DNA from 4 places in the Vibrio coralliirubri genome. Region 1 is predicted to be linked to each of the others. Evidence: predicted binding sites of a transcription regulator. Region 1 holds the regulator's gene; each other region holds the start of a gene.
What was found. The regulator PurR, encoded in region 1, represses purine synthesis genes. The targets are predictions, from matches to a motif close to TNANGNAAACGTTTNCNTNA.

Region 1 (7,403 bases):
AACGTTATGCCCAAGCGACGCAATTTTTTGCGACATCTGCGCAAGTCCGCCTCCAGCATCAAGCACATGCAGCGGCGAAGCTGATTGCTCAAATTTGCTCAAAGCTTGTTCTAAATCTTCCCATACGATGATCTGACGGATCTCTCCTTTGTCAGAGCCGTAAATATTTTTTGCAAATTTGTGGGCAATATCGTCGAAATTACGGTCTTCAGTCACGGCTACTTGAGTTATTATGTCCTATCGTGCCTGCTATTCTGTCACAGGAATTTCAGGAATAAAGAGGCGATGTCTCTTTTTACTACTAAGTGATGTTTTTTCGGACTATTCGGATATGTTTGAGCTGAAAAAAGTAGTGTCTTCGCTATTGATGCCACTGCCAGCAATGTTAATTCTCGCTTTTCTGGGTTTAGCCCTAGTGATGTTTACTACCAAAAGGAAGACTGGTTGCCTAATCACCCTTTCAGCCCTATGTGGTATTTTCCTAATCGCTTTCCAACCAGTTTCTAGTCAACTTTTAATGCCAATGGAAAGGCAACACACCGCATTTTTACCTGTCGATGAAACCGTCGATTACGTGATGGTTCTCGGAAGTGGTCACGTCGTAGACGACCAAATTCCACCGACATCAGAACTTAGCCGCACCGGCCTGATGCGTTTAAGTGAAGGGATTCGTATTCTACGTCTTTACCCTGGTGCAAAACTCATTTTGTCTGGCTATGGCGCAGGCACTGAAGTAAGTAACGCAAGAATGATGGCTAAAGTTGCATTAGCACTTGGCGTAGCAAAGCCCGACATCATTCTGCTTGAAACAGCAAAAGACACCTGGGAAGAAGCCCGCCAAGCCGCTGCGTTCGTTAAGAATAAAAGAATGGTGTTGGTGACTTCAGCGAGCCATATGACTCGCGCACTGAACGAATTCAATTCAGCTGGCATGAAACCACTACCTGCACCAACCAACTACCTTGCACAAGAAGGTATTGTTGAGCCTTGGAACAAGTACATGCCAAAAGCTCTTTACCTTGAGCAGACTGAGCGTTACTGGCACGAAACCATGGGATTGGTTTGGCAAAGCCTGCGTGATTGGCTAGATACAAGCAATGACATTGTCGAAGAGCCGGTTATTCCAGAAGCTTCCAGCTTAGTTGAAGATGACGGTGAGGTTTCTGCGGCTCAGCCTCAGTAAACCCACTGAATCTTTAAACTCATACTGAGCAGACTGAGTCGGCAAGTATTTTTAGGTTCTCTGTTCGTTAACAATGAACGCTAAGCAATAAAAAAGCCGAGACATCAATGATGTCTCGGCTTTTTACGTTTAAATGTCGTTGTTGATTAATCACTCCCGAAGGAAATCAATCACCAGCGAACATGTAACCTTCACCGTGAACCGTCACAAAAATTTGTGGGTTCTTAGGATCGAACTCCATTTTTGCACGCATACGACGAATCAGTACGTCGATAGTACGGTCATTAGGCGCGTCCACTCGGTGGCTGATCATATTCAGAATACGTTCGCGGCTTAATACTTGGTTAGGGTAAGAGGACAAAGCCACTAGCAGTTCGTATTCTGCTTTGGTCAGTTTCACCGGTTCGCCGTTTTTGCTTAACGCACGACGAGGAATATCAAATGTCCACTCACCAAAACGAACCACAGACTCATCTGATGTTTCTTCTACTGCGCCCGCAGCTGTTTTACGAGCGGCAGAGATACGCCAAAGTAGGTTTTTTACTCGAACTAATAACTCGCGAAGTTCGAAGGGTTTAGTAACGTAATCGTCAGCGCCCATTTCAAGGCCTACGATTTTGTCGATGCTATCCGTGCGTCCAGTAACTAAAATAATTCCAATGTCTGATTGACTGCGTAATTCGCGAGTTAGCATCAATCCATCTTCGCCTGGTAAGTTGATGTCCAGCATAATGAGGTCAACGTTGTTTTCTTCTAACACGTTTCTCATTTGAGCGCCGCTTTCTGCTTCGCTCACTGTGTAACCCTCGTTCTGGAAGTATCCAACCAGTTTACTGCGGGTTACCACATCATCTTCTACGACTAATACGTGATAGCTCATCTACACCACTTTTCTTATTTAATAGTTTCAGTGACTATTCTATTCATAACTAGTAACAATTCTAGTGGTACAGAAGATAAAAGCCAGAAACATGGATTTTTTTTGATACAAGACAATCTTAAACCTTGCTATTTATCGTCCATCGCAATTCAATATAGGCATTACTACTAACGAGTAACTTTGCGTTTCGCAAATAACCTTGTTATTCAGCCTTGGTGTGCTTATGCCCAAGTGACTTCAAGATGTATATAAGCAACATCACAAGACTAAGTCAGGATCTAACAAATGAAAGATACGAAAGCGTTCAACGAGCAAAGAGCAGAAATATACTGGTGGCTATCAAGCTTATTTGCCAAAGAGCTCACTCAAGAAGAACTCGATCACTACCACTCTGTTGAAATTCGTTCTTTCCTAACTGGTTTAGGCGAAAATGAAACACTAAAGCCAGCGATTGATAAGTTAGTGGATGCGCTGAACCGTCTACAAACACGTGAAGATGCCCAGCTAGAACTGTCTGCAGACTTTTGCGACCTTTTCTTAAAGACAGATAAACACGGCGCTCTTCCTTACGCTTCTATGTATATCGGCGAAACTGGCCTTTTGAATGATAAGCCAGCAAAAGATATGGAAGAGATCATGGCTAAGCACAACTTAGTTGTGAACCAAGATCTAAAAGAGCCAGCAGACCACATTGCTATCGAACTCGATTTCCTTGGTAACTTGATCATTCGTTCAAACGAAACGGATATTGAAGAAGAGCTAGAGAATTCATTTGCCGTTCAACAGCAGTTTATCGACCAACAACTGCTGACTTGGGTACCAAAGTTCAACGTGAAATGTCATGACGTTGATGAATTCGGTTTCTACGCTAGTGTCTCATCTTTGCTACTCGCATTCTGTCAATTAGACACTCAATATTTAGCTGGTGAATAGCTTATTGGATGACTAGGTAAATAAATTCAGTAGAATGTGACAATTCACCCGGATTTCTGGGTGAATTTTATTGCGAGTAGTTTCTAGTCAGTCTAAAATTGTGACCGCAAACGATAAAATATGAAACATTCACGAAATGCTATGCTTATTAAAGTTCAGAGCATTTCGGTGTTAAGACAAGCCGCTCAATAGCGGTTTTTTGTTTTTTAGCACTTTAGTACCCAAAGAGCCCTACAAATTTAAGCTCTTAGTTAGGTAGCTTAACGGCTACTTTATTCCGTACTTTGGGAAAGTAGCTTCTAATAGGATAAAACCATGGCCACTATAAAAGATGTCGCTCGCTTAGCCGGCGTATCAACAACAACCGTTTCTCACGTAATCAATAAAACTCGCTTTGTTGCAGAAGCAACTCAAGAAAAAGTAAACAAAGCCGTAGATGAACTGAACTATGCACCAAGTGCTGTTGCTCGTAGCTTGAAATGTAATACAACACGCACTATCGGCATGCTAGTGACTCAATCAACTAACCTATTCTTCTCTGAAGTTATCGATGGTGTTGAGAGCTACTGCTACCGTCAAGGTTACACTTTGATCCTGTGTAATACGGGCGGTATCTATGAGAAGCAACGTGACTACATTCGAATGCTTGCAGAGAAACGTGTAGATGGCATCTTAGTTATGTGTTCTGACCTAACTGAAGAACTAAGAGAGATGTTAGACCGTCACGCTGACATCCCTAAAGTTATCATGGACTGGGGCCCTGAGAGCTCTCAGGCTGATAAGATCATCGATAACTCTGAAGAAGGTGGCTACCTAGCGACCAAATACCTTATTGAACGCGGTCACTCTAAGATTGCATGTTTAAGTGGCCACTTAGACAAAGCAGCATGTGTTGAACGTATTGCCGGTTACAAGCGTGCACTTAACGAAGCTAAGATTTCTGCCGATGAAAATATGATCATCGAAGGTAACTTCGAGTGTGATACGGCTGTTCTTGCTGCAGAACAAATCGTTGAGATGGAAGATCGTCCAACGGCGGTATTCTGCTTTAACGACACAATGGCACTCGGCTTAATGAGCCGCCTGCAAGAAAAAGGCATTCGCATTCCAGAAGATATCTCAGTGATCGGTTACGACAACATCGAACTGGCTGAATACTTCTCTCCGCCGCTAACGACCGTTCACCAACCAAAGCGTCGTGTTGGTAAGAATGCATTCGAAATTCTATTAGAGCGCATCAAAGACAAAGACCACGAAAAACGCGTCTTCGAAATGCACCCTGAAATTGTTGAACGAAGTACAGTTAAAACGTTAAATTAATTGATAATTCGAGTTTAATTTCATCAAGCGCACCTTTAGGTGCGCTTTTTTTATCAGCAACTATAATGAACCCAGATGCACAACGGAAAGATCATTAATTGAAGCAATATCACATTTTGAAATATCAACTGTGAGCTTCATTCAACAAAAACTTTATTCTATTCAATCAGTCACGCACAGGGCAAACCACTCGAAAGAGTGAGACGCAAAGCTTCCGGCCTAAACCACTCGTTGGTATGGTAGCGGGGTTACCGATGGCAAAATGCAGTAACTACTAATAATTTAGTAATTTACGGCTTATTGACAATTTAATTGCAACATTTTGCTAATCTCTCGGACCTGCTTATTTGGTGGCGTAGTTCAAATACACCGAGATAAATAACATGGATAAACCGATACTAAAGGACTCGATGAAGTTATTTGAGTCCCTAGGAAAAATAAAATCACGCTCAATGTTTGGTGGCTTCGGTCTTTTTGCTGATGACACTATGTTTGCTCTGGTTGTAAATGACCAGTTGCACATACGCGCAGACAAAGGCACAACGAAACAATTCGAACAACAAGGGTTTCAACCGTACGTCTACAAAAAACGTGGTTTCCCTGTCGTTACTAAATATTTCGCTTTACCTGAAGGCCTCTGGCAAGACCAAGAGAAAATCTTGCAGCTTGCAACCACGTCTCTAGGTTTTGCTAAAGAAGAAAAAGCTGAGCAGTCTTCTGCTAAGCCGACCCGACTCAAAGATCTGCCTAATCTTCGACTCGCTACCGAGCGTATGTTGAAAAAGGCAGGGATCGATTCTGTAGAACGTTTATATGAATCTGGCTCTGTAAACGCATTTAACGCCATCAAAGAATCGCATGCGTCTTCTGTCAGTATTGAACTACTTTGGGCGCTAGAAGGCGCGATCAATGGTACACATTGGTCTGTTATACCGCAGCAGCGTCGCGAAGAGCTTATCAATCGCGTCAATTAACATTGTCAGTACAATCTCTATACACAACTAAGCCGCATTTACTGCGGCTTTTTTTATATCTGGTGAAAGTTAATCTATGCTTTGCCTGTCTATCTATACTATCGGTATGCATTGAAAATTTAGAGGAAGTATCAATGAGTAAGAAAATGATATTGGGTATTGTGTTGGTCGTAACCATCGTGTTGTTAGGCATCAATTTCGGCCAGTACCTAACGCTTGAAAATGCTAAGGCCCAACAAGCTGTGTTAAATGACTACATTGACAGCAACTTTATTGCGGCTGCCGCTATCTATTTTGTCGCGTATGTAATGATTACGGCTTTCTCCATTCCAGGTGCCGCTGTTGTGACCCTATTAGGGGCCGCGCTATTTGGCTTCTGGAACAGCTTGCTGCTGGTATCTTTCGCAAGTGCGATCGGTGCTACTTTAGCCTTCTTAAGTAGCCGTTACCTGTTACGTGACTGGATTCAAACCAAGTTTGGTGACAAATTGGCGACGATTAACAAGGGGGTTGAAAAAGACGGCGCATTTTACCTGTTTTCTCTGCGTCTGATTCCTGTATTCCCATTTTTCCTTATCAACCTATTGATGGGTCTAACACCGATGTCAGTGAGTCGTTACTACATTACGAGTCAAATCGGGATGTTACCGGGGACGGCGGTTTTCTTGAATGCTGGTACTCAGCTCGCAGAAATTGATTCACTTTCGGGCATCGTCTCCCCTTCAGTACTATTGTCATTTGCGTTATTGGGGATATTCCCAATAGTGGCTAAATGGTTGATGGGTAAGTTTCGTTCAACGCCCGTAGCTGAATAACGTTTATAGCAGAATAGTTTATAATAGCTAAATAACACAGATAGCTGAATAAGGTTCTATTTCAATGAAAATCTTCAGTGCATCGAATCCGACAGAAGCTCATATCATCTGTGGATTATTAGAAAGCGAGAATATTGCCTGTGAAGTCCGTGGTGAGGGGTTGTTCGGATTGAAGGGGGAAATCCCATTCACTGAAGAAACTGACCCTTACGTATGGTTATATGAGCCAAAATTGGCCAGTAAAGCTCGCATGCTAGTAAATGACTACCAAAAGCAGCAAGATTCGATCATCTATGAAGAGTGGCGTTGTGGTAAGTGTCATGAAGTCAACGAAGCGCAGTTCGGTTCTTGCTGGCAGTGCGGTGCTGCCTCACCTGAATAGCAAGGTTTCAGTGACCTGATAGAACGATTCGGTCAGATACCTCCTCCAAATAAAAACGGGAAGCTAAAATTAGCTTCCCGTTTTTATTTCAATTCGATTCCATCATCATCTTTGATTTCGCATTTACAAAATCACTGAATTTGTTTTTGAATAAACGCAATCGAACGCTGATTAAACTCTTCAGGGTTTTCCACGTTACATACGTGCCCACAATTCGGAATCTCTACTAGCTCGCTCGACTCATGCGCTGCGACCATTTCTTTCACAGGCTTAATAAACATGTAGTCACGTTCACCCATCAAATAAAGAGTCGGTATTGGTAGCTCTCTATCTTTAAAATATTTCATCAAGGGGTTTACATCAGCCGTTAAGATAAACCAGCGCTTAAACTCTTTCTGGCACAGCTTTTTAGCTTCGCGGATAAACAGGTGACGCGATTCTTTCTGACTCTTTTGTGGCATCACAACATAAGCAAAAAGGCTGTACAACCACATATAAGGAATGATGTGCTTGCTGAGGTTACCCAACTTGATTAAGACTTGAGAGCGAGTGTTTAGCTTAGTGACAGCACCACCCAGTACCATTGAACGTACACGGCCAGCCGCGAGCTCTGCAACGTTACGCACAATAATCGTGCCCAAAGACATACCGACGAAATGTGCAGAACGGATCTTAAGATGGTCTAACACTTTAAGAATATCAAGCGTCACCGATTTGAACGTATAACGATTCGAAATCAGCCCTTTAAGTATATTGTCTGATTTACCGTGCCCTCTCAGATCAATGAGAAGTAAGTTGAAATGCTGTTTATACGCTTTGATCTGCTTGAACCAGATGGAGGAACTGCCTCCTGCGCCATGCACAAATACAACCCACTCATCGCTCGTCGGGTGAGTAAATGTTTTATGAAATAGTA
Region 2 (7,403 bases), 780 kb from region 1:
GAGTCAGCTGGTGATTTAAACTTGTTTTTCAGCTTAACAACGTCTGCTTCACGGCTTAACGCTTCGTAAACTTCAACCAAGCTCTCTACATCGTTCGCGATGATAGTTGCACGGGCTAAGTCGGTAATTTTTGTCACATCACCATCAAGCTCAAGGGCGATTTTTTCTTCTGCACGAGCTTGAGATTTAACGCCAGCAAATAGCGCTTCAGAATTGGTGAGTAGGGCAGTACTTTTACAGATAGTTTCTAGTTCAGCTTGGCCTTGATGCGCTTTGCTGTACAGAATATCGAAGTCGGTGTAAGGCTGAGTCGGGCGTGAGTCGAAGGCTTTGATGCCGTAAAGGCCGCTCAAACTATGACGGAATACGTTTGAAGATATTTGGTTTTGCGCAGGAGTGCGCGTTTGATCTGTTGAACTTGTTGAAACAGGTGCTGCTGCGAATGCAGGCGCTCGGCTCAATACCAAAAGCATTAGGGCCGTCGTACGGAGAAATACACTCATTCAAACTCCAAAATACAAGGTTACAAAAAACGGGTAGTCAAAAGGGGTAACCAGTAACGCACAAGAGTAAAAACAGCTTAACTAAACTTACTACATATTAAATGGGGCTAGTTAAGACAGAAACCAACTCTAACGTTTAATATTGCTTTAAAATGTGAAGATATAGACAAATAATCCAAGCGTTAGTTCCGCAATTATCAGAACTTTGAACTTAGCCAGTTTCTGATTTTATCGAAACTAATTTGGTACTTTAAACCAAGCTAAGGTTGCTCTTACCTGTCTATACTGTACCCTTGCATTATGACTGTTTAACATGAACGAAAGATGAATAATCCTGAATTTTGGCACAATAAATGGGCAGCCAACCAAATTGGTTTCCACCTCGAAGATGTAAACCCACTTCTGATTAAATTTTGGGAAAAGACTGAGCCCAGCTACGAGAAGAGTGTGTTCGTTCCACTTTGTGGTAAAAGTGAAGATCTGATTTGGCTAGCTTCAAAGCATGAAGATGTTCAAGGTGTCGAGTTAAGCCAGATTGCGGTTCGCGCATTTTTTGCAGAGCACCTTTACACGCCGACTGTGACTCAAATTAGCGGTCAGCACGAACTGTATCAATTCGATGAACTGAACATCTACACGGGCGATTACTTTACAGCGCCAATCCAGCCTGTCGACACCATTTATGATCGCGTGTCTTTAGTCGCATTGCCTGAAGAGATGCGAGTGCAGTACGTAGAGCGTTTGAAACAACTGTTGACACCGGGCGGTAAGATCCTTTTGGTGACTCTAGATTATGACCAAAGCGAGATGGCGGGGCCTCCGTTTAGCGTACCTAAGTTAGAGATTGATCAATTGTTTTCGGGATACAAAATCACATTGTTGAATCAAGATATTGCGGACGATGAACATCCGAAGATTGCTAAGAAGGGCTTGTCTCGATTCAGTGAAGAAGTGTATTTGATTGAGTCAGACGCTTAAGTTCAGTCTGCTTAGTTAAGCCAACAGATAACACCAACAAAAAGACGGGCTCGATAGCCCGTCTTTTTTTATTGTTCAGATTTGAACTCGTGATTGTTCATAATTGAATAGCTGGTTAGTAAATCACTTTTACTTTTGACGCGCTCTCAATTGCATCTTCAATCGCTGTCTCAGTGCTGTTGCGACGAGTAAGCGCCACACCTAGACGACGGCGGCCATCGATATCAGGCTTACCAAACAAGCGAACCTGCGTTTGTGGTGCGTCTAGCGCCTCTGTAAGACCTTCAAAACGAATGTTGGTTGAAGTGCCTTGGCCTAGAATAACCGCTGATGCACACGGGCCGTATTGCGTGATAGATTTGATCGGCATACCGGTAAAGGCGCGTACGTGCAGTGCGAATTCAGATGAGTCTTGAGACATCAATGTCACTAAGCCAGTATCGTGTGGGCGAGGGGATACTTCATTGAAGATAACGTGATCGCCTTTAACAAACAGCTCGACACCAAAGATACCGTGACCACCTAGTGCGTTAACCACTTGTTCAGCCGTGTATTGTGCGGCTTTAAGTGCATTGTCTGACATCACTTGTGGCTGCCATGATTCACGGTAATCTCCGTCTTCTTGGCGGTGACCGATAGGCGCACAGAAGTGAACACCGTCGACTGCGCGAACGGTTAGAAGGGTGATCTCGTAATCAAAGTCGATGAAGCCTTCAACGATCACACGACCCGCGCCAGTGCGACCGCCTTCTTGTGCGTAGTCCCAAGATTTCTGGATGTCTTCTTCTGTTTTGATAACGCTTTGACCTTTACCTGAAGAGCTCATTACCGGCTTAACAACGCAAGGCATGCCCACGAATTCAACAGCGGCTGAGAAATCTTCAAAGGTGTCTGCAAAGCGGTAAGGAGAAGTGCTCAGTTTCAACTCTTCTGCAGCTAGACGACGGATACCTTCGCGGTTCATCGTTAGCTTGGTCGCATTCGCAGTTGGAACGACATTTAAGCCTTGCGCTTCTAGCTCTACCAACTTGCTGGTGGCAATAGCTTCAATTTCAGGAACCACATAATCTGGCTTTTCTAGTTCAATGATCGCTTGAAGTGCATCGCCGTCTAACATGTCTAATACATGGCTACGATGCGCAACTTGCATTGCTGGTGCGTCTGCATAACGGTCACAAGCAATAACTTCCAAACCTAAACGTTGGCACTCGATAGCAACTTCTTTGCCGAGTTCACCTGAACCTAATAGAAGTACACGAGTAGCATTTTCACGAGTAGCAGTACCAAACATAGAAATTCCTTCCGATCTTTTGAACGATTGATTGAAAACGGGGTGATCATACTTATTTCAATGACAAAAGCAAACGTTTGCGCAAGTTGTTGCGTTAATTACAGGCATAAAAAAAGCAGCCCTGTTAAATAGGGCTGCTTATTTAAATTTTTGTTAATCAGATGTACTTAGATTGCTAAGTAAGTCACTGGAATGTCGGGGTTAATCGCTTCTAATGTAGATTGCGTATCCGCTAGGTGACTGATGCTACCTTCTGCGATTTCAACCAAAGCAGCACTTTCAATTTGTTCGAAATCGAAGCCAGCCAGTTTAAGTTGAATCAACGCCACTTGCAGAGGTGGTAGGCTCGGGTTGAACGCTGCATTTTCTGCGTAAGCACCCGTAAAAATTTCACCTGACGTCAGTTGTAGCGAAACACCACTTAGGTTTTTGGTGTAAGGAGCATGGCTGCGGTTTAGTGCTGCTAGCGCTTCTACAACAATAGGCGTTGTTTCTTCGGTCGTGTACTTATGATCAAGCTTCGTCATTAGGCCTGTTGTTACACCTAAATCAGCAGGGCCGAACGAGTCTGGTAGGTACTCTTGCAGAGACATTTCATCACGTTGTGGAAGCTGAACTTTAAGTTCTTTTGCTGTTGTCAGTTCGTTCATGAATTGACGACAGTGACCACAAGGGCTGAAGTTGATGGTGATATCTGAGATACCTTGCTCGCCTTTCATCCAAGCGTGGCTGATTGCAGATTGCTCAGCGTGAACGGTTTGACCAAGTTGAGCACCAGCGATTTCAAGGTTTGCACCAAAATACAGAGTACCAGACAAACCACGCACGATTGCACCAACATAAAAGTCAGATAACGGAGCGTAAGAATACGCTGCGGCAAAAGGAAGTAGCGCAATACGTAGTTCGTCATCCGCTAGACCACTTGCTTGCAGTAGGCTAGCAAATTGTTCTGGGGACAATGTCGCGTCAAAGTTGTCTGCTAATACGATGTCACTCAAAAGCGCTTTCATTGATGATGGAGCACTTTCCAGCGCCAGGGTAATACGACTGTTCATGTTGAATCCTTAATTGACCTTAGGCTTTAAGTTTATGCATTGCTCAGGAATTTTCTGTGACAAAGATCACTATTGAATTGTTGTTGTTACATTGGTTTGCATAATTAGAGTGAGGTCACACTTGAAATCGATTACAGGAGCCATTTATACAGCTGATATCGCACTTATTGCTCGTAAAAGACCGTGACTTGACTGCTATTGCTAAATAAATGCGAATAAAAAGCCCAAACAGACACTGTAATAAACAGCATTCTGGTTGGGCTGAATCGCGTGGTGATCGTTTAGGTTAAGAATAGAACCAAACCACGAGCGAAAATATACTCGGTGCGATGATTGAGGTAATGACGCCGCAAAGCACAAGAGCCAAAGAACTGAATGCTGCATCTTCCTGATTCTTTTCCGCACAAGTCGCGGTGCCTAAAGCGTGAGACACGGTACCCATGGTTAAACCACGGGCGATCGGGCTCTTAATACCAATGAGATTGTAGATTGGATAAGCAAAAATTGCCCCAAACAGACCAACAATCAATACCAGTATTGCCGCAATCGCTGCTTCACCACCTAAATGGCTCGATACTTCCATCGCAATTGGCGTGGTGACTGATTTGCCTAACAAGCTCGCAATCAAAGTTAAGTCCGCTTTAAATGCTACTGCGATTAATGCCGTTGTTGTCATCGACATCACACTGCCTAGCGTGCAAGCAAAGGTAATGATGCGCCAGTTGGCTCTGATTTGAGGTAGTTGTTCATAAAGTGGGTAAGCAAGTGCAACAACCGCAGGCTGTAGCATGTAGGTAATCCAAGTGTTGTCAGCATAGTAAGTTTCAAACGGTACTCTAAAGAACGTGAGAATCGGAATGATGATACCAATGCTGATAAGCAGGGGATTACACAGCGGCGAGTTTACTTTTTGACTTACCCAGCGAGCAAACAGGAATACCACGATGGTGAGTAGAATCCACATGATCAGTTACCTCTCGAAAGCAAGCGGTCTAAGAACCATGATAAGGACACCAACACCAGCAACGTGCCACCAACGGCGCTAGCCATAATTGGCAATGCGTTCGCGATGAGCATGTCGAAATGATCCATCAACCCAACACTGATCGGAACAAACAGTAAGATCATTAGGCGGATAATCAAGCTTGCACCGGGCTGTACCCAGTGCGAAGGAACAATACCAATCACCATGGCGGCAAACAAAATCAACATGCCAAAAATACTGCCTGGGATTGAGGTATCCAAAAAGTGTTGTAACGCGTTACCTGCTGTAAGTGCACCTATGATTAAGGTGAAGGAGATTAAGCAGTAAACCAGTTGGGTCAATCTTTCTTTCAAAGTGTTACGTCTCTTGATAATGGAATTAGCTAGCTAACTTTTCTACGTACTGATAAACCGCTTTCAAGATAGCCATTTTCTTCTCGTCGCTTTCATGTTCGTGCGCGAGGTTTTCAAGGTTGAGCATGTACTCTTCTAAACGGCACTCATAAAACTCACGACAATGGTTTGCCCATTTCAATTGTTCAGCTTCGTCGAGCGTCCATGGGAAGTTACGCGCACGGTAACGGAACAGTAACGGTTTAATTCGTTCGTCACTGAAGGTGATATCCAAAGCTGCCAAGTTGTTCGGGTCAGTTTCACGAATGATGTTCATCGCTGTTTTATCAGCAGGTGAAAAGAAACCGTCGTAAAGGTGTGTATCAACATCATCACTCTTTTCGTACTCGCGTTCTTGTGAGTACAGGCCGATCAGTTTTTCGCGAATCTCTGGATGTTCGCGCAGCAGTGCCAAGTTCTTCAAGCATTGTTGGCGATCGATACCGATGGTTTCGGCATTTTCAGCCGTCAGCGTTTTGGCTGGAGCAAGAATAGGGCACTTGTTCAGTTGAACCAATTTGATGGGTACGGGTAACTCGTCTTCACTCAGTTCGCTGCGTTTGGTATAGAGCCTGTCTCTGAGTTCATCAGCGCCCAGTTCTAACAGTGGGCTTGGATCTTTGGCTAAATCAACCACGATAACGGCATTTTGATTGGTTGGGTGCCAAGCCATAGGCACAATCCAGCTTGTGTAGTTGCAGTCACGGCCAAACATGCCAGAAACGTGCATTAATGGTGTCATGTTTACGATATCAACCAGGTCATTTAGCTTACGCTTATGACGCATGTTGTAAAGGTAATCGAACATCTTAGGTTGCGCAGCTTTCAGCTTCTTCGCTAACTCGATGGTCGCAATAACATCTGCCATCGCATCGTGCGCGTTCTCATGTTCAATGCCGTTTGCCACAGATAGGTGTTCCAGTTTGAAGCTTGGGTAACCTTCTTCGTTCTCTGGCCAAACAATGCCTTCAGGACGCAGTGCGTGAACAGCGCGCATTACATCTAATAGATCCCAACGAGAGTTGCCGTTCTGCCAGCTCCACGCATATGGGTCGATGAAGTTTCGGTAACAGGTGTAACGCGTTACCTCATCATCGAATCGAATACTGTTGTAGCCAAGGCTTGTGGTGTTTGGTTTCGCCAACTCAGCATGGATCTTAGCGATAAACTCAGGTTCAGGAAGACCTTGTGAAGCCGCTTTTTGAGGGGTGATACGGGTGATCAATGCTGCTTCTGGCGCAGGGAGGTAATCAGCAGGAGGTTGGCAGTAGATAACCAGAGGCTCTCCAATAACATTGAAATCTTGGTCGGTACGAACACCTGCAAACTGACTCGGACGGTCTTTTGCTGGGCTAACGCCCCAAGTTTCGTAATCGAAAAAGAAGTAGGTCGGCTGATTATCTGAACTCATTGAATTTCCTGAACAGCAAGCGCGGAACGTTTACTGTGGCTGAAGGTTAGTTTTGTTCAGTATCTGATAGTATGCGGTACGCGTGCAACCCAGATCACAAATAAATTGCCGGAAAACGGTGCTTTACTATTCAATCGAGTCGGTAGGGAAGGTTTTGAATCCAATTGTGGCTTTACTATGGTCACAATTCTGCCTGTGTACCTCTTTTTTACCTATCTTTTCACCTTAGCTGTTGTAAAGCGATGAGTCGGGTTTCAGGTTTACCGCGAATGAGTTTGTTTGTCTTTTACTGTAAAGCTGTGTGATTAGAGACACCTCGTTGTTTTTTGACTGGTGGTTAATCTGCTGTACCTGTAGCTAATCCGCTGTGCTTGTGTCTAAACTGAAGCGCAGATGGGCTTTGTTGCGTAATTCAATGGAACTAAATCAAGAACCTACGATCTGATCAGCTACCTCCACTCTATCTCGTAGTCCTATGCCTAAGCCTCGTTATAAAACAACCAACTGGAAGCAATACAACCGATCACTCATTAACCGTGGTTCTCTGACTTTTTGGATTGATGAAGAAGCAATAAGCGGATGGGCGCAAAGCAAACAGAATAAGCGCGGTAGGCCGCGTCGGTTCAGTGATTTAGCTATCACGACAGCACTCATGGTCAAACGAGTTTTTTCTATGCCATTGAGAGCGCTGCAAGGATTTATCGACTCGATATTTAGGTTAGCCCATGTACCGTTAAGTTGTCCGCATTACACCTGCATCAGTCGTAGAGCCAAGCAAGTTGAGGTTT
Region 3 (7,403 bases), 1.0 Mb from region 1:
ATCATGGGCCGTCACTGTGGTGACCTTACGCTTATGTCAGCAATCGCGGGTGGTTGTGAGTACATCATTACTCCAGAGACTGGCTTAGATAAAGAACAGCTTATCAGCAACATCCAAGACGGCATTGCGAAAGGTAAGAAGCACGCAATCATCGCTCTAACTGAGCTAATGATGGATGCTAACGAACTTGCTAAAGAGATCGAATCTTCAACTGGTCGTGAAACTCGTGCAACAGTTCTTGGTCACATCCAACGTGGTGGTCGTCCTACTGCATTTGACCGTGTACTTGCTTCTCGCATGGGTAACTACGCTGTTCACCTTCTTCAAGAAGGTCACGGTGGTCGTTGTGTTGGTATCGAGAAAGAAGAACTTGTTCACCACGACATCATCGATTGTATCGAGAACATGCAGAACCCAGACCGTTCTGAGCTGTTCCGCGTTGCAGAAGAGTTGTTCTAAGCCACGCTTAGCGTTCGCTTAAAGAATTTAAAAACCGCTGATTGTTCAGCGGTTTTTTTGTACTTACCGTTCTTTTGATTCATTGCAAAATCCCCTCCTAGCCTCCCCTTATGTCAGGTTTCCAGATCCCTTTAGCTTTCTTTGGAAAGGGGAGGAACCGTTCCGTACTTGTTGGAGCATATACCGGCTACAACAAATCTTAGCTATTAACGTGAGCTTTCCAATTAGCGATTCATGGAACATTGTGTGGTGTCAGTCAGCCTAGGAAATTAAGTGAACAAAGAAAGTTCTCCCCCTTTATCTTAGATCGGCAGGGTAATCGAAAATTTTGAAATAAGGGGGAGTTAGAGGGGGATGTGTACACAGAAGTTTATTTGGGGATTGAACTCATGATCTTCACCAAAACTTCCTCAAGGTTCTGATTAATCTCATTATTGGTAAAGCGAAGCACCTTGATTCCAAGCTTGTTTAAGTCTCGTGTGCGCTGATGATCGTAAGCCTGAGCTTGTTCTGAAAAGTGGCTATTACCATCTATTTCAATGGCCAGTTTTAGTTCACAGCAGAAGAAATCTACGACGTACTTTCCGGTGCTATGTTGTCTGCGAAACTTAATACCAAGCTGTTTTTTCCGTATATAAAACCATAGCTTGCGTTCTGGTTGAGGCATGTTGTTTCGGAGCTGTTTTCGAAATGTGTTTAGATGAGCTTGTGTATAAATCTTCATAACGCAGTCCAATAAACCGGAATGTTATTAAGTTACAAAGAGCTCAGTACAAAAAAGAGGTTGTTGGTGGTGGTTTTCGAGCGAGATCAAAAAAGGCCAACCCAGGTTGACCTTTCATCTAATCTAAACAGTGACGTTTAAATTAAGCTTTTGCTTCAGCTGCTGCTTTAGCGATAGCTGCGAAGCTTTTCGCGTCTAGAGCTGCGCCGCCAACTAGAGCACCGTCGATGTCTGGTTGTGCGAAGTAAGCTGCTGCGTTTTCTGGCTTAACAGAACCGCCGTATTGGATAACAACTTTCTTAGCAACTTCTTCAGATTTCTCTGCGATGTGTGCACGGATTTGAGCGTGGATGCGTTGTGCATCTTCAGCTGTAGCTGCTTTACCAGTACCGATAGCCCAGATTGGTTCGTAAGCGATGATAGCGCCTTCAAGAGCTTCAACACCTTGAGTGTTGATAACAGCGTCAAGTTGACGAGCACATACTGCAACAGTTTCGCCTGCTTCGTTTTGTGCTTCAGATTCACCGATACAAAGAACTGGAGTTAGGCCGTTCTCTTTTAGGAATGCGAATTTCTTAGCTACGAACTCATCGGATTCGTTGTGGTATTCACGACGCTCAGAGTGACCGATGATGATGTGAGATGCGCCGAACTCTTTAAGCATTGCTGGAGACATGTCGCCAGTGAATGCACCGCTGTTGTTTAGGTCAGAGTTTTGAGCACCTAGGATGATCGCGCTGCCCGCTTCAGTAAGCGTACGCTCTGCTAGATCAACGAAAAGTGCTGGTGGAGCAACTGCTACGTCTACGCCTGTTACGCCTTCAAGTTCAGCGTTAAGACCGTTTAGTAGATCAACAACCATTTCTTTGCTGCCGTTTAGTTTCCAGTTACCCATAACTACAGGATGACGCATAGGAATATCTCCAAAGTATTTAAATAAATCGAATGTAAAAAAGTAAACTTTATTACGAAATAATATAACAGATTAATATCAACAGATCATGACTGTGGTCATGACTTTCTTGGATCTTACTCAATGGTCAGAGTAGATTTTGAGCATATATCAGTGATCCGGCAGACAGAATAATAGCTAACTTCTCGGATTTTTCATCGTTAGTTGTTATTAAGGGACAAACGATTGCGTTAACAACAGGAAGTAACAATGCCGAATCTAGTTCTAGAGTACTCCAATTCAGTGGATGAGCGAGTAAATATCCAAGGCTTACTGGAAGATCTTCACCAAGTCGCTCTCACATGTGGCTTGTTTGATGTGCCGTCAGTGAAGTCTCGTTCATTGCGCTGCCACAATTGGTTGGTCGGTGATGAGGAAGATAGTGTAGACTTTATTCATATCAGCTTTGAGTTACTTTCGGGACGAACGGAAGAGCAAAAGCGAGAATTGTCACGATCGTTAATGCAGGTCCTGCAAGAACAAGCGAGTCATGTAAGAAGCTTAACGGTGAATATTCGTGATATGGATAAAAGTTGCTTTCAAAAAGTAATAAACTAACCATTGCTGCTGACTTTTAGCGGCGTATAAATTTGAGTATTTAAGATGTCGATGAAAGAATTACTGCTCTCTTTCAAGGGGAGAATTGGTCGTAAGACTTACTGGATTTGGAATATTTTCTACTACATAGCGATTACCGGTTTTGCTTCTGGTATCTCTGTGTTGTTCCCTGCTTACTCTTATATCCTGCTACCAATCTTCCTATTGATGCTTGTGATTCCAGATCTGGCGGTAACCGCTAAGCGCTGGCACGACCGCAATAAGTCTAATTACTGGCTACTATTGAATGTGCCATTAGTATTGGGTCGTTTAGCTTCGCCAATGGCTGCAACGACGACAGAGTCGGTATCGCCAATTCATATGGCGGCAACCGTCGCGGCATTAGTGTGTGGTTTGTGGATTCTAATTGAGTGTGGCTTGTTGAAAGGCACAGAAGGCCGTAATGACTACGGCGAAGACCCATGTAAATATTGAACAGCGAATCAATAAGAAGGGAGCATTACGCTCCCTTTTTTCTTTTTAGTACTTACTACTTTCAGTACATTTTAGGTTCGGTATTTGGCTTAAAAGGCACGACATTTTCAGGCAGAGATTCTTCAAAGCCGCAGCGCCCTTCGAGTGCATCTTGGAACTTACAGACCTGGCAGCGTAGCTCTTGCATGAGTACGACATTAGCATGGTGTGGGTTTTTACAACGGCTAACCACTAAGTCGATGTGACTTTGTTGTGCGCGAAGTCGGTCTTGCATCACGTCTGAAGCCGAGCAGATCATCTGTTCGCACATCTCGTGTTTGAATTGATTGAATGCTTTCGGATCGCTTTTCGCGAGTTGGACAAGTTCATCAAAGGGTGGTAGTTTTTGAGAGGGTTGTGGATGCGCCATCATTCCTTCCTTAGCATTAAGCGTGTTTCATATGCTCTAAGCTTAAGAAAGAAATCTGTACAAATTTCAATCTATTTGTGTTTTCTCAATATTGAGACGGTATTAATCGCTTACCGTTACAATCAAAGTGCGGGTGTTAAGGTATAAGTACAGCGTCGTTCGCCAGCAATGATGTGTTCTGTACGGCTCACGTGGCACTCATCTTTTAGTAACTCAGTAAACACATTGAGCTCAGATTGGCACAGACTAGGGCAGCGAGTTGCAGCCTTACAGATAGGGCAGTGGTTCTCAATCAAGATGTAGTGATCATCATGCTCTTGAAGCTCAGCCATGTAGCCTTCGTCTTCACGAAGTTGGGTGAGTTTTTTAAGCTTGCTGATGAGTGAATCACAGTCAGACAATGCAGTTTGATACTGCTTAAGTGTGTGTTGTTCACGCTCGGCAGCAACCTTAGCCAGTCCTTCTTTACCAAATAGATTCTCCACAGCATCAATCACTTGAATCGTGAGTTCACCATGTCGGTCTGAAAATTGGCTATGACCTTGTTGAGTTAGGGACCAGTGGCGAGTCGGGCGACCCACTTTCACTTTCACATCATGAAACGCAAGAATACCGTCATCTTCCAGGCTTTGCAGATGTTGCCTTGCACCCATTGTCGTCATGCCAAATTCTTCTGACAGTTGTTTCGCGGTTACCGCGCCTTGACGCTTAATGGTCTGTAAGATTTTGTCGCTTGTTTTCATACTATCCCTACCTCATGAACCCTACTATTATGAGGCAAGGTGTTTATAAAGCAAACCATTTACTATATTGATAGTAATTTACTCGATAGATAGCGTTATACTCTATTGGCTGCCATGGTGAGATTCTGCTGCGCTAATAAAACAAAAGGCTGATACTTGGTATCAGCCTTCGAATATTCTGTTTAACCGAGTTTTGGCTTACAGGATATGACCTACTACTTCTGGGTCTTTACGCTCTAGGTAGTGGATAGATTTGATGCGGCGAATCGTACGGCAACGGCCACGGATAAGCAGAGTTTCTGTGGTTGCGATATTACCTTGACGAGAAATACCTTCTAGCAGGTCACCCTTAGTGATGCCTGTTGCTGAGAATACAACGTTGTCGCTGCGTGCCATGTCTTCCATCTTCAACACGATACCCGCCGTTACGCCCATTTCTGCGCAGCGCTCAAGTTCAAGTTCACCGTGCTTGCGGTTTTCTTCTGTGTCACCTTTAACTTCATGACGAGGTAGAAGACGACCGTGCATGTCGCCGTCGAGTGCGCGAATTACCGCAGCCGAAACCACACCTTCAGGTGCGCCGCCGATGCAGTACATGACGTCTACTTCGCTGTCTGGCATACACGTTAGGATAGAAGCCGCAACATCACCGTCTGGCACAGCAAATACACGAACCCCCATTGCTTGCATATCGGCGATGATTTGATCATGACGAGGCTTAGCAAGCGTGGTTACGACTAGAGTATCAAGTGTTTTACCTAGTGCTTTAGCGATGTTTTCTAGGTTTTCTGTTAGTGGCAGTTCTAGGTCAATCACGCCTTTAGCGCCAGGGCCAACAACCAACTTTTCCATGTACATATCAGGCGCTTTAAGGAAGCTGCCTTTTTCGCCTGCCGCCAATACAGCCAATGCATTTGATTGGCCCATTGCTGTCATGCGTGTTCCTTCAATTGGGTCAACTGCGATGTCGACAGCGTCGCCGCCCACACCTACGTTTTCGCCGATGTACAGCATAGGTGCATCATCGATTTCACCTTCGCCGATAACAATCTCACCGCTAATTTCGGTTTTGTTTAATAGGCTACGCATTACTTCTACAGCAGCGCCATCTGCAGCGTTTTTGTCGCCACGGCCAAGCCACTTGTAACCAGCCAGTGCTGCACCTTCTGTGACACGAGAGAATGACATTGCTAAATCGCGTTTCATGCGGACTCCAAAATTTTCAAAGGGGGAATAGAAATTTCGCGGCGAATTTTACCATATCCAAAAGGAAACGTTTGCCTTTTTGTTTTTTGGAGATTGCTCTCGATCAATTCGCAGTGGAAAACAGTTATTATTCATCAAAATAATCGGTTTGCCGTTGTGGTGGTAATCGTTCACGTCAATATTCGGTAAAAAGCGCTGTTTTTTTCATCGAATGGCGCAAAATATCGAATATATTGAGTGTTTATCCTTGCTCTGCTGAGTAGAATGGGGAAATAAGTGGAGTGAACCTTCACCATCAAACGGATAACTTAAAGGTAGGCCAGAATGTCTTTTGAAGTACTAGAGCAGCTAGAAGCAAAAATTCAAACAGCAGTAGATACAATTGCACTTCTTCAAATGGAAGTGGAAGAGCTTAAAGAAGAGAAACAAGCACTAGCAACAGAAGCTGGTGAGCTTAAAGCAAGCCGTCACGAGCTAGAGCAAAAAACTCAGCAAATGCAGGAAGAGCATTCAGCATGGCAAGATCGCATCCGTAACCTTCTTGGTAAAATGGATGAAGTAGAGTAATCGACTCTTCAGATTTAAAAAAACGCCCGCTACTCAGTAGCGGGCGTTTTTGTTTGTGTTCTAATACTTCGTATTCTTAAGCTTTGTTTTAGTATTCAAAGCCGAGTGAGTTACTCGACCTCTTCTTCTTCAACATCCAGATCAAGTTCTACATCTAAAGGCTCGGCAGAAAGAATGATGCCGGTGTTGTCTGCGTAGAGGTAATCTTCGGGTAAAAAGGTCACGCTGCCAAAGTTCACTGGAACGTCTAGTTCACCAACACCTTCTTGGCTCGCACCAACAGGGATAGAAGCCAAGGCTTGGATGCCTAGGTTCATGTCTTCAAGCTCATCGACTTCACGAACGCAGCCGTAAACCACAATTCCTTCCCACTCATTGTCTTCGGCAAGTAGGGCAATCTCAGCATCGATCAGCGCTTTACGTAGTGAGCCGCCACCATCGATTAACAACACACGCCCCAGACCGTCTTGCTCTAGTACAGAGCGAATCAAAGCGTTGTCTTCAAAACACTTTAATGTCGTGATCTGTCCTGCGAAAGATGCACGTCCACCGAAGTTGCTGAACATTGGCTCCACGACATCAACTTGATCCAAATATATGTCGCACAGTGCTGAAGTGTTGTATTCCATTAGTATACCTTTTGAACAATGAGCTTACTTTGAGTATATCGGCGCTTGATCCCTTTGCAATGATTAGTCTCATTTAACTCAATAGAGTTTGAGCTACGACAACCCCTGCAAACAATAGGTTAGTGACCAGTGAGCATTTCACAATCACGGGCATCATTGGTGCAATTTGCGCTGGCTTTTCGGTTTCCCAAACAGCTTTGCCATGTTTGTAAACAATGATAATGCTCAGCAAAAACGGCAGGCTGATCCAGACCGGCTTTTCTTGAATAAGCAGGTAGATAGCGAAAGACGCAAGGGCGAGGCCAAGCAGAGCAAAATGGTAGTGTTTGGCTTTGCGTTGCCCTAGGCGAACCGCCATGGTGCGCTTACCGCATTCGCTGTCATTTTCGATATCACGCATGTTGTTGATATTGAGTACAGCAACCGCCATCAAGCCACAGCCCAATGCCGGAAGGAATAGGCTTGGTTCAACGTGACCAGTGTGTAAGAAGTAAGTCCCTGAAACACCTAACAAACCAAAGAAGATAAACACCGATAAGTCGCCAAGGCCGATATAGCCATAAGGCTTATTACCGACGGTGTAAGCGATGGCAGCAATAATGGCTAATACGCCTAACGCAATGAAAGATAAGATACTTTCAATCGAGGTTAAGGCATGAAAAATAAGAATCAGTCCAGCGAC
Region 4 (7,403 bases), 500 kb from region 1:
TTTGTCTGTGATTCTAGCGCACGCTTTCATTGGCCCATTCGGTCGTATGTTAGGCGATGGTGTGGCATTTGCAGCTAAAGCGGCAATGACAGGTGACTTTGCGATTCTTGGTTCAGTGGTATTTGGCTTCCTTTATGCACCTTTGGTTATCACGGGTATTCACCACACAACCAACGCCGTGGATCTGCAACTGATGCAAGACTTAGGCGGCACACCAATCTGGCCTTTGATTGCACTATCAAACATTGCACAAGCATCGGCAGTAGTCGGCATCATTATCTTGAGTAAGCGTGAAGGTGAACGAGACATCTCGGTTCCTGCGGCAATCTCAGCCTACTTAGGTGTAACAGAGCCTGCGATGTACGGTATTAACCTTAAATACAAATTCCCAATGCTCAGCGCAATGATTGGTAGTGCTGTTGCAGCCGCAATCTGTGGTAGCGCGGGTGTGATGGCGAATGGTATCGGTGTCGGCGGCTTGCCGGGCATCCTATCGATTCAACCGCAATATTGGTCGATTTACCTAGTCGCGATGCTGGTGGCGATAGTATTGCCTATCACGCTAACCCTGTTCTTTTACAAGCGAGCCCAATCCAAGGGTGAGTTAGAAACCGCGAACGCGTAATGCATTTAATAAGCGATGACTCCAAAGTGAGCCATCGCTTTTTCTTTTAGTTATAACGGCTATTCGACCATGATTCACATGGTGATTTTTATTTTATATTTTCTGGTAAGTGAGTGTTAGAGATGGCGATGACTGAACATGATGAAAGCTGGTGGAAAACCGCAACCATCTATCAAATCTACCCAAAGAGCTTCTGCGACAGTGGCAGTAAAGGTACTGGCGACATCAAAGGGATCATTTCGAAACTGGATTACCTCAAACATTTGAGTGTCGATGCGATTTGGCTAACCCCGGTTTACGCATCTCCTATGATCGATAATGGTTACGATATCTCAGACTACTACGCGATTAATCCTCAATTCGGCACTATGGAAGACTTCGACTTATTGCTGTCTGAAGCGCACCAACGTGGTATCCGTATCGTGATGGATATCGTGGTAAACCATACCTCGACAGAGCATGCATGGTTTCAATCTGCTTTGGGCGACAAAAACAGCCCGTACCGCGATTACTATATCTGGAAAGATCCCGTAGATGGCCAAGCACCAACTAACTGGCAGTCTAAGTTCGGTGGTAATGCGTGGGAACTAGATGAGGCGACTGGGCAATACTTTCTACACTTATTCGCCAAAGAACAGGCTGACCTCAACTGGGAGAACCCGGTTGTACGTGAAGAAGTGAAAGACGTTATCAGCTTTTGGGCAGAGAAGGGCGTTGATGGTTTCCGCTTAGATGTGATCAACCTGATTTCGAAGCAGCAAGACTTCCCTAATGATGATATCGGTGATGGTCGTCGTTTCTATACCGATGGTCCACGTGTGCACGAATACCTGAAAGAGGTCAGCGAAGCAGTATTTCAGAAGTACGGTAGCGTGACCGTAGGCGAGATGTCTTCAACCACGTTGGAGCATTGTCAGCAATATTCAAACGTTGATAACAGCGAGCTATCGATGGTGTTTAACTTCCACCACCTTAAGGTCGATTACACCAATGGTGAGAAGTGGACTAATGCTCCGTTTGACTTCTTACAGCTCAAATCGATCTTCAATCACTGGCAAACGGGATTGAACGGAAAAGGTTGGGGCGCACTATTCTGGTGTAACCACGACCAACCAAGAGTCGTGAGTCGCTTAGGCGACGATCAGCAATATCGCGTTGAATCAGCCAAGATGCTTGCCGCTTCTGTTCACATGATGCAAGGCACACCTTATATCTACCAAGGTGAAGAGATTGGCATGACCAACCCTGGCTACACTGAAATTAGCCAGTATCGTGATGTTGAGAGTACCAATATGTACGACATCATGGTGAACCGTGATGGTGTAGCTCATCAAGATATGATGGCGATTTTGGCGCAGAAATCTCGTGATAATTCTCGTACGCCAATGCAATGGAACAGTGAGCCTTACGCAGGCTTTTCACAATCACAGCCATGGTTGGATGTTGCGAATAACTACACTGAGATCAACGCCGAGCAAGCACTGGAAGACAAAGACTCTGTTTTCTATTTCTATAAGAGTTTGATTGAGTTACGTAAACAAGTGCCAGTGATTACGGATGGCAGTTATCAAGACCTACTGCCTGAGCACTCATCAATTTTTGCGTATGCACGTCAGAACGAAGGGCAGACTTTGCTGTGTATTAACAACTATTATGGTGAAGAGGCAGAATGCGTTTTACCGGAACGTTTTGATATGACTAAGGCGAAGAGTTTGTTGTCTAACTATCAACAAGCGAACACTTCAGTTGCATTACATCATCAAGTGTTACGTCCTTACGAGACTCGTATTCTCTTGATTGAAGGTTAACCTTGTTTCATTTCAATAAGCCTAATTCTAATTCCCCTTAAAGGATTAGGCTTCTACAAAGGCTTTGGAGTGCTCCCCAAAGCCTTTTTTATTGTTTGCAGTTAGCTCGCGGTTAAGCTTAGTGAATCTAAGTCACGGCTAGCTAATTGAGGTTAGTACCGCTGCTGATTCTTCGATCGTAGATTGCTCTACAGACATCAATTCAATCTGTTCAATCAAACCGATGCTAGGGTTGAACCAACGCTCTGATGATGTGCCAAATTCTGTCGAATCCATACCTTCACAGTTAATGTAGTAGGTGTTTTTCTCTGTTAGGTTCGCAGCTTCGATTGATTTATCAGAGATCTTGAAACTCTTACGTACGCCTGTTTCTTTAACCTGTTGTTGCCATGTGACTAGGCATGAGGCATTAGTTGGCAGGCTTGATACCCACGAGCTATCTTCAAAATCATTCAGCAAGTTAGCGACTGCTTCGCCATCTAACGTCACTTGCAATGAAACGGTTTCCTCACTGATATCAATGATTGGGTTACTCTCTTTTACGTCAGTTCCTTTCAAACGGAAAAGAGGGCTGCTGTACATAACTGCTGTGATGTATTGGCTACCAATAAAGTAGGCATTGGTGATTTCATGTAGACCGCGGTCAGGGCCTGCAAAATAAATGCTGCCGTCTTCTTGTGTACCTTCAATATTCGTCATGATGTCTTCAGATACATAAAATTCGGTGATGCCGTAATTGATCAGATCATTGATAACTTGAACGACCGCTTCATTGCCGGCCTCTTCTTGTAACCCTACAATAATGAGTTCACCGCTTAAAGGAGTGAAGTTCATTGTCATCACGCCTTCAGTCTCACCATCTTTGGTAAACGAGTAGCCCAATGTTGTTTCTGGTTTAGGGGAAAATGCAGAGCTCGCAATCGGGTAATCAACCTGACTGCTTGGACCTTTATTACCATCTGTAGAACCAGAAGAAGAGCCGCCTCCGCCGCCACAACCATAGAGAGCAAAGAGAGAGGTCGCTAGTAGCGTCATTGTTTTTTTCATGTTGAACATTCCTAAAGTTGGAAGCCCTTGGTGGGCCCGATGTTTTTAGGAATGCTATTGTTTGAGGAGTAAATAGGGCAAAAAACGAAGTCACATAAGATCTTAATTTATATTTAAGTTGTTTATTTTAAAGGGTTTTTCTTTACCCTTTGAGAACTGTTGCCCGACAGCGGTGCAGTAGTTAAGCATTAACTTTTCCCACTGCTTTATGATTAAAGGCTCTTTAACGCTTAGCTTTAAGCTCTTCCAAGGTTGTAGGCAGGTCGATTTGGATTCAGGTTTAGATAGTCGAGCGAATAGATCTTCGGATGGAACCACTCTCAATAACGCAACCAGAGACTCCATGTAGTTAAGGCGGAACTTCTCCATGTTGCCTTGCTTATAAGCAATGTGAGAAACCATCATATAAACCAACGCATTTTCGATCGTAGAGTTTCCTGAGGTATTGGTCAGAAGTTCTTTTGCGGTTTGCAGGTCTCTCAGTTTGAAATGAATGATACCAACCCAAAGTTTGAGTTCGTCCGGTAGTAACTTAAATCGAGTTTGAACAAGATTGGTGAACGCAATGAGCTTCTTTTGATCCGTTTCAAATAGAGCAAGTTGTCGTGCAATCAGAGTAGACGTCATGGTGTTGAGCTTGATGCCATCAAACGTGATGGTTTTTCCACTCAGCAATTCACTGACTTCGGTATTGTCGACGGACCATTCTGGCGACAATGGTGCGGGCAGAGCAAAGTAGTTAGCCAACTCTCGGTTGATCTCCATAACGCTGCTGCTGATGTTATTAACATCAATAGAGTAAACCCCACCAAACGCCAACTTCCCTGAGTTTGGGTAAATCAGGCTTATTTTAGCGACAAGGCGTTTATCTACTTCTTGATCCTTCAGCTGAATGTTAAGCAGGTAATCACTGGTACGCATGTTCTTTGCGCCCGGAAAGAAGGGAGAGCTATCTATAGGGTCAAGGAAGTAGCTTGGCGCATCTTGGTTAGCAAGATCGGTGTAGGCGTACTCAATCTGCTGTTGAAGTATTAATGCTTTTACGACTTTTCGGTATTTTCTGGAATTATCGCCAATGGCATCCACTCGATTCAGGAGAAGTTCGACCTTAGGAATCAATCGTTGATCGCGTTCGACTTCAGAAGCACGAGTCGAAGATTGCCAAAGCATGTAGCCCAATACCGCTGTGCTGATCAGCAAAACCAAAGACACCACAACAAGCCAAGGATTAACTAGATTGGAGCTAAATCCTTTTTGACTGGTTGGAGATTCTATGGCGGTATCATCCGCTTCGGTATCAGGGGAAGCCGCAGCAAAGCTAACCGAACTTGGGTTAAGGAAGTAACCCTTGCGTGGGTAAGTCACCAGTATTTTGGTCGCGTCGCTATTTGGTAGGTGTTTTTGAAGTACTGAACGTAAGGTACTGATTCGGTTTGTCAGAACATTTTTAGAAATGAAGTTACTTTGCCATACAGATTCAATGATGTGCTCAGCAGCGAGCGGTTCACCCACGCTAGTCAGAAACAGTTCGAGTAATTCAATAGAACGAGGTTCTAAATCGATGACCTGCTCGTCGCAACTTAAGACTCGTGTGTTGGGGTTGAATTCCAAGCCTTCAATATAAATAGAGGCTTGTTGGTCTTTGGCGCTAGAGAGGTAATCTTGCATAGAAGAGGCGACGGTTTATAAAACCTAAATTCTAGCTGTTTTTGTTATTAAAAACAGCTAGTAATTCACAGGGTGATTGGTATTAAGACGCGTAATTCACTGAGTAGCGAGTTGGTTTGTGGTTCATTGCCAATACGATGTTCAATACTGCGGTGCCTAATACAGATACGGCAATGACCCAAGGTGACACAAAGAAGAACGATGCAAACAGAATACACGCATCAATACCCATTTGAGTTTTGCCTACCGAGATACCGTAGCGGTCTTGGATAAACAAGCACAGTACGTTGAAGCCACCCAGACTTGAGCGGTGACGGAATAGGATTAGCATACCTAAGCCCATTAATAAGCCGCCGGCAACAGCACAATAGATCTCGTTATGAACTTCTAGCGAGATAACTAAGTATAAATGATCGGCAAACACAGATACTAAAGCACCAGAAATCGCACTGCTAATAGCAAAGCTACGGCCAAATCGTTTCCATGCTAATAAGTAGAACGGGCAATTGGCAACAAAGTACAAAATACCAAAGGTTACAGGCAAAAATTGACTCAAAAGCAGAGCCAAGCCAGTAGTACCACCGGTAAGCAAGTTCGCTGACTGTAAAAAGAAGACGCCTAACGCCACTAAAAACGTGCCAGTGAGAATCGCTACCCAATCTTCTTTACGTGAGTGTTTTTCCATCGTTTTTATAATTACCTAACCAATAAAGGCGTGCATAGTAGAGAAAAACCTTAGCTTTCGGTAGCTTGAGGTGCAAAATTAAGGTAAACCTATGTAATCTGCGTTTTACAGGGTGTAAAGCGTAAAATTGACAGTAAGCGTCATCTTTGGTTGGATAAGCCAAATAACCATGATGAATCTTATATGTGATTATGAAAAAACTGCATGATAAAATTGCAATTAGCTCTTTATGACCTAGATCAAATTATGTAGAATGCGTCACATCAAAACGGTGACGGAAACGTTTGCTTTCGGTCGTTGTGTGGTTTTTTTGAAACTTTCAGTACAATCTGAGTCAGGAGATACAGATGCTTAAGCGTGACATGAACATTGCTGATTACGATGCGGATCTATTCGCAGCTATCCAAGAAGAAACTCTTCGTCAGGAAGAGCACATCGAACTTATCGCTTCAGAAAACTACACAAGCCCACGTGTAATGGAAGCTCAAGGTTCTCAACTTACAAACAAATACGCTGAAGGCTACCCAGGTAAGCGTTACTACGGTGGTTGTGAGTACGTAGATAAAGTTGAAACTCTAGCAATCGAACGTGCATGTGAACTGTTTGGCGCTCAATACGCAAACGTACAACCTCACTCAGGTTCTCAAGCAAACAACGCTGTATACATGGCACTACTGAATGCTGGCGATACTGTTTTAGGCATGAGCCTTGCACACGGTGGTCACCTAACTCACGGCTCTCCAGTAAACTTCTCTGGTAAGCTATACAACATCATCCCTTACGGTATCGATGAAGCAGGTCAAATCGATTACGAAGAGATGGAAGCGTTAGCTATCGAGCACAAACCTAAGATGATCATCGGTGGTTTCTCAGCTTACTCTCAAGTTTGTGATTGGAAGCGCATGCGTGAAATCGCTGACAAAGTAGGTGCTTACTTCTTCGTAGATATGGCTCACGTTGCTGGTCTAATCGCTGCAGGTGTTTACCCGAACCCAGTTCCACATGCTCACGTTGTAACAACGACAACGCACAAAACGCTTGCTGGTCCTCGTGGTGGTCTTATCCTTTCTAACGAAGGCGAAGATCTTTACAAGAAACTAAACTCAGCAGTATTCCCAGGCGGCCAAGGTGGTCCTCTAATGCACGTTATCGCTGGTAAAGCAGTAGCGTTCAAAGAAGCTCTAGAGCCAGAGTTCAAAGAATATCAAGCTCGCGTAGTTGCTAACGCAAAAGCAATGGTTGCTGAATTCCTAGCACGCGGTTACAACATCGTTTCAGGTTCTACAGAGAACCACCTGTTCCTAGTTGACCTAATCGACAAAGACATCACAGGTAAAGAAGCAGATGCAGCACTAGGTGCAGCGAACATCACTGTGAATAAGAACTCAGTACCAAACGATCCACGTAGCCCGTTCGTTACTTCAGGTATCCGTATCGGTTCTCCTTCTATTACTCGTCGCGGTTTCTCAGAAGCAGACGCGAAAGAGCTAGCAGGTTGGATCTGTGACATCCTTGATAACATGGGCGATGAGTCTGTTATCGAAGCAACGAAAGCAAAAGTATTAGAAAT

Region 2: the regulator PurR is predicted to act here: its motif matches at 2,838-2,857, upstream of purT (formate-dependent phosphoribosylglycinamide formyltransferase).
Region 3: the regulator PurR is predicted to act here: its motif matches at 5,585-5,604, upstream of glpX (class II fructose-bisphosphatase).
Region 4: the regulator PurR is predicted to act here: its motif matches at 6,106-6,125, upstream of glyA (serine hydroxymethyltransferase).

What each region holds. Positions count from the first base shown of each region.
Region 1 is NZ_AP025470.1:1,261,398-1,268,800, reverse strand. It holds gene cmoM (tRNA uridine 5-oxyacetic acid(34) methyltransferase CmoM) at 1-216, opposite strand, end outside; gene elyC (envelope biogenesis factor ElyC) at 332-1,183, shown strand; gene torR (two-component system response regulator TorR) at 1,350-2,063, opposite strand; gene torD (molecular chaperone TorD) at 2,349-2,996, shown strand; gene purR (HTH-type transcriptional repressor PurR) at 3,312-4,316, shown strand; cyclic di-GMP riboswitch class I at 4,487-4,572, shown strand; gene OCV20_RS05950 (TfoX/Sxy family DNA transformation protein) at 4,700-5,290, shown strand; gene OCV20_RS05945 (TVP38/TMEM64 family protein) at 5,425-6,105, shown strand; gene OCV20_RS05940 (putative signal transducing protein) at 6,170-6,487, shown strand; gene OCV20_RS05935 (alpha/beta fold hydrolase) at 6,619-7,403, opposite strand, start outside.
Region 2 is NZ_AP025470.1:2,040,336-2,047,738, reverse strand. It holds gene OCV20_RS09385 (RelA/SpoT domain-containing protein) at 1-503, opposite strand, end outside; gene OCV20_RS09380 (thiopurine S-methyltransferase) at 828-1,481, shown strand; gene purT (formate-dependent phosphoribosylglycinamide formyltransferase) at 1,597-2,772, opposite strand; gene cdd (cytidine deaminase) at 2,940-3,827, opposite strand; gene OCV20_RS09365 (LrgB family protein) at 4,114-4,791, opposite strand; gene OCV20_RS09360 (CidA/LrgA family protein) at 4,794-5,165, opposite strand; gene sbcB (exodeoxyribonuclease I) at 5,191-6,615, opposite strand; gene OCV20_RS09350 (IS5 family transposase) at 7,091-7,403, shown strand, end outside.
Region 3 is NZ_AP025470.1:231,324-238,726, forward strand. It holds gene pfkA (6-phosphofructokinase) at 1-459, shown strand, start outside; gene OCV20_RS01045 (endonuclease domain-containing protein) at 830-1,183, opposite strand; gene tpiA (triose-phosphate isomerase) at 1,326-2,096, opposite strand; gene OCV20_RS01055 (5-carboxymethyl-2-hydroxymuconate Delta-isomerase) at 2,346-2,693, shown strand; gene OCV20_RS01060 (DUF805 domain-containing protein) at 2,739-3,167, shown strand; gene OCV20_RS01065 (DUF3135 domain-containing protein) at 3,229-3,576, opposite strand; gene OCV20_RS01070 (helix-turn-helix transcriptional regulator) at 3,699-4,319, opposite strand; gene glpX (class II fructose-bisphosphatase) at 4,518-5,525, opposite strand; gene zapB (cell division protein ZapB) at 5,850-6,092, shown strand; gene rraA (ribonuclease E activity regulator RraA) at 6,203-6,721, opposite strand; gene OCV20_RS01090 (1,4-dihydroxy-2-naphthoate polyprenyltransferase) at 6,795-7,403, opposite strand, start outside.
Region 4 is NZ_AP025470.1:765,277-772,679, forward strand. It holds gene treB (PTS trehalose transporter subunit IIBC) at 1-625, shown strand, start outside; gene treC (alpha,alpha-phosphotrehalase) at 748-2,433, shown strand; gene OCV20_RS03715 (hypothetical protein) at 2,572-3,480, opposite strand; gene OCV20_RS03720 (winged helix-turn-helix domain-containing protein) at 3,583-5,148, opposite strand; gene OCV20_RS03725 (YitT family protein) at 5,231-5,833, opposite strand; gene glyA (serine hydroxymethyltransferase) at 6,181-7,403, shown strand, end outside.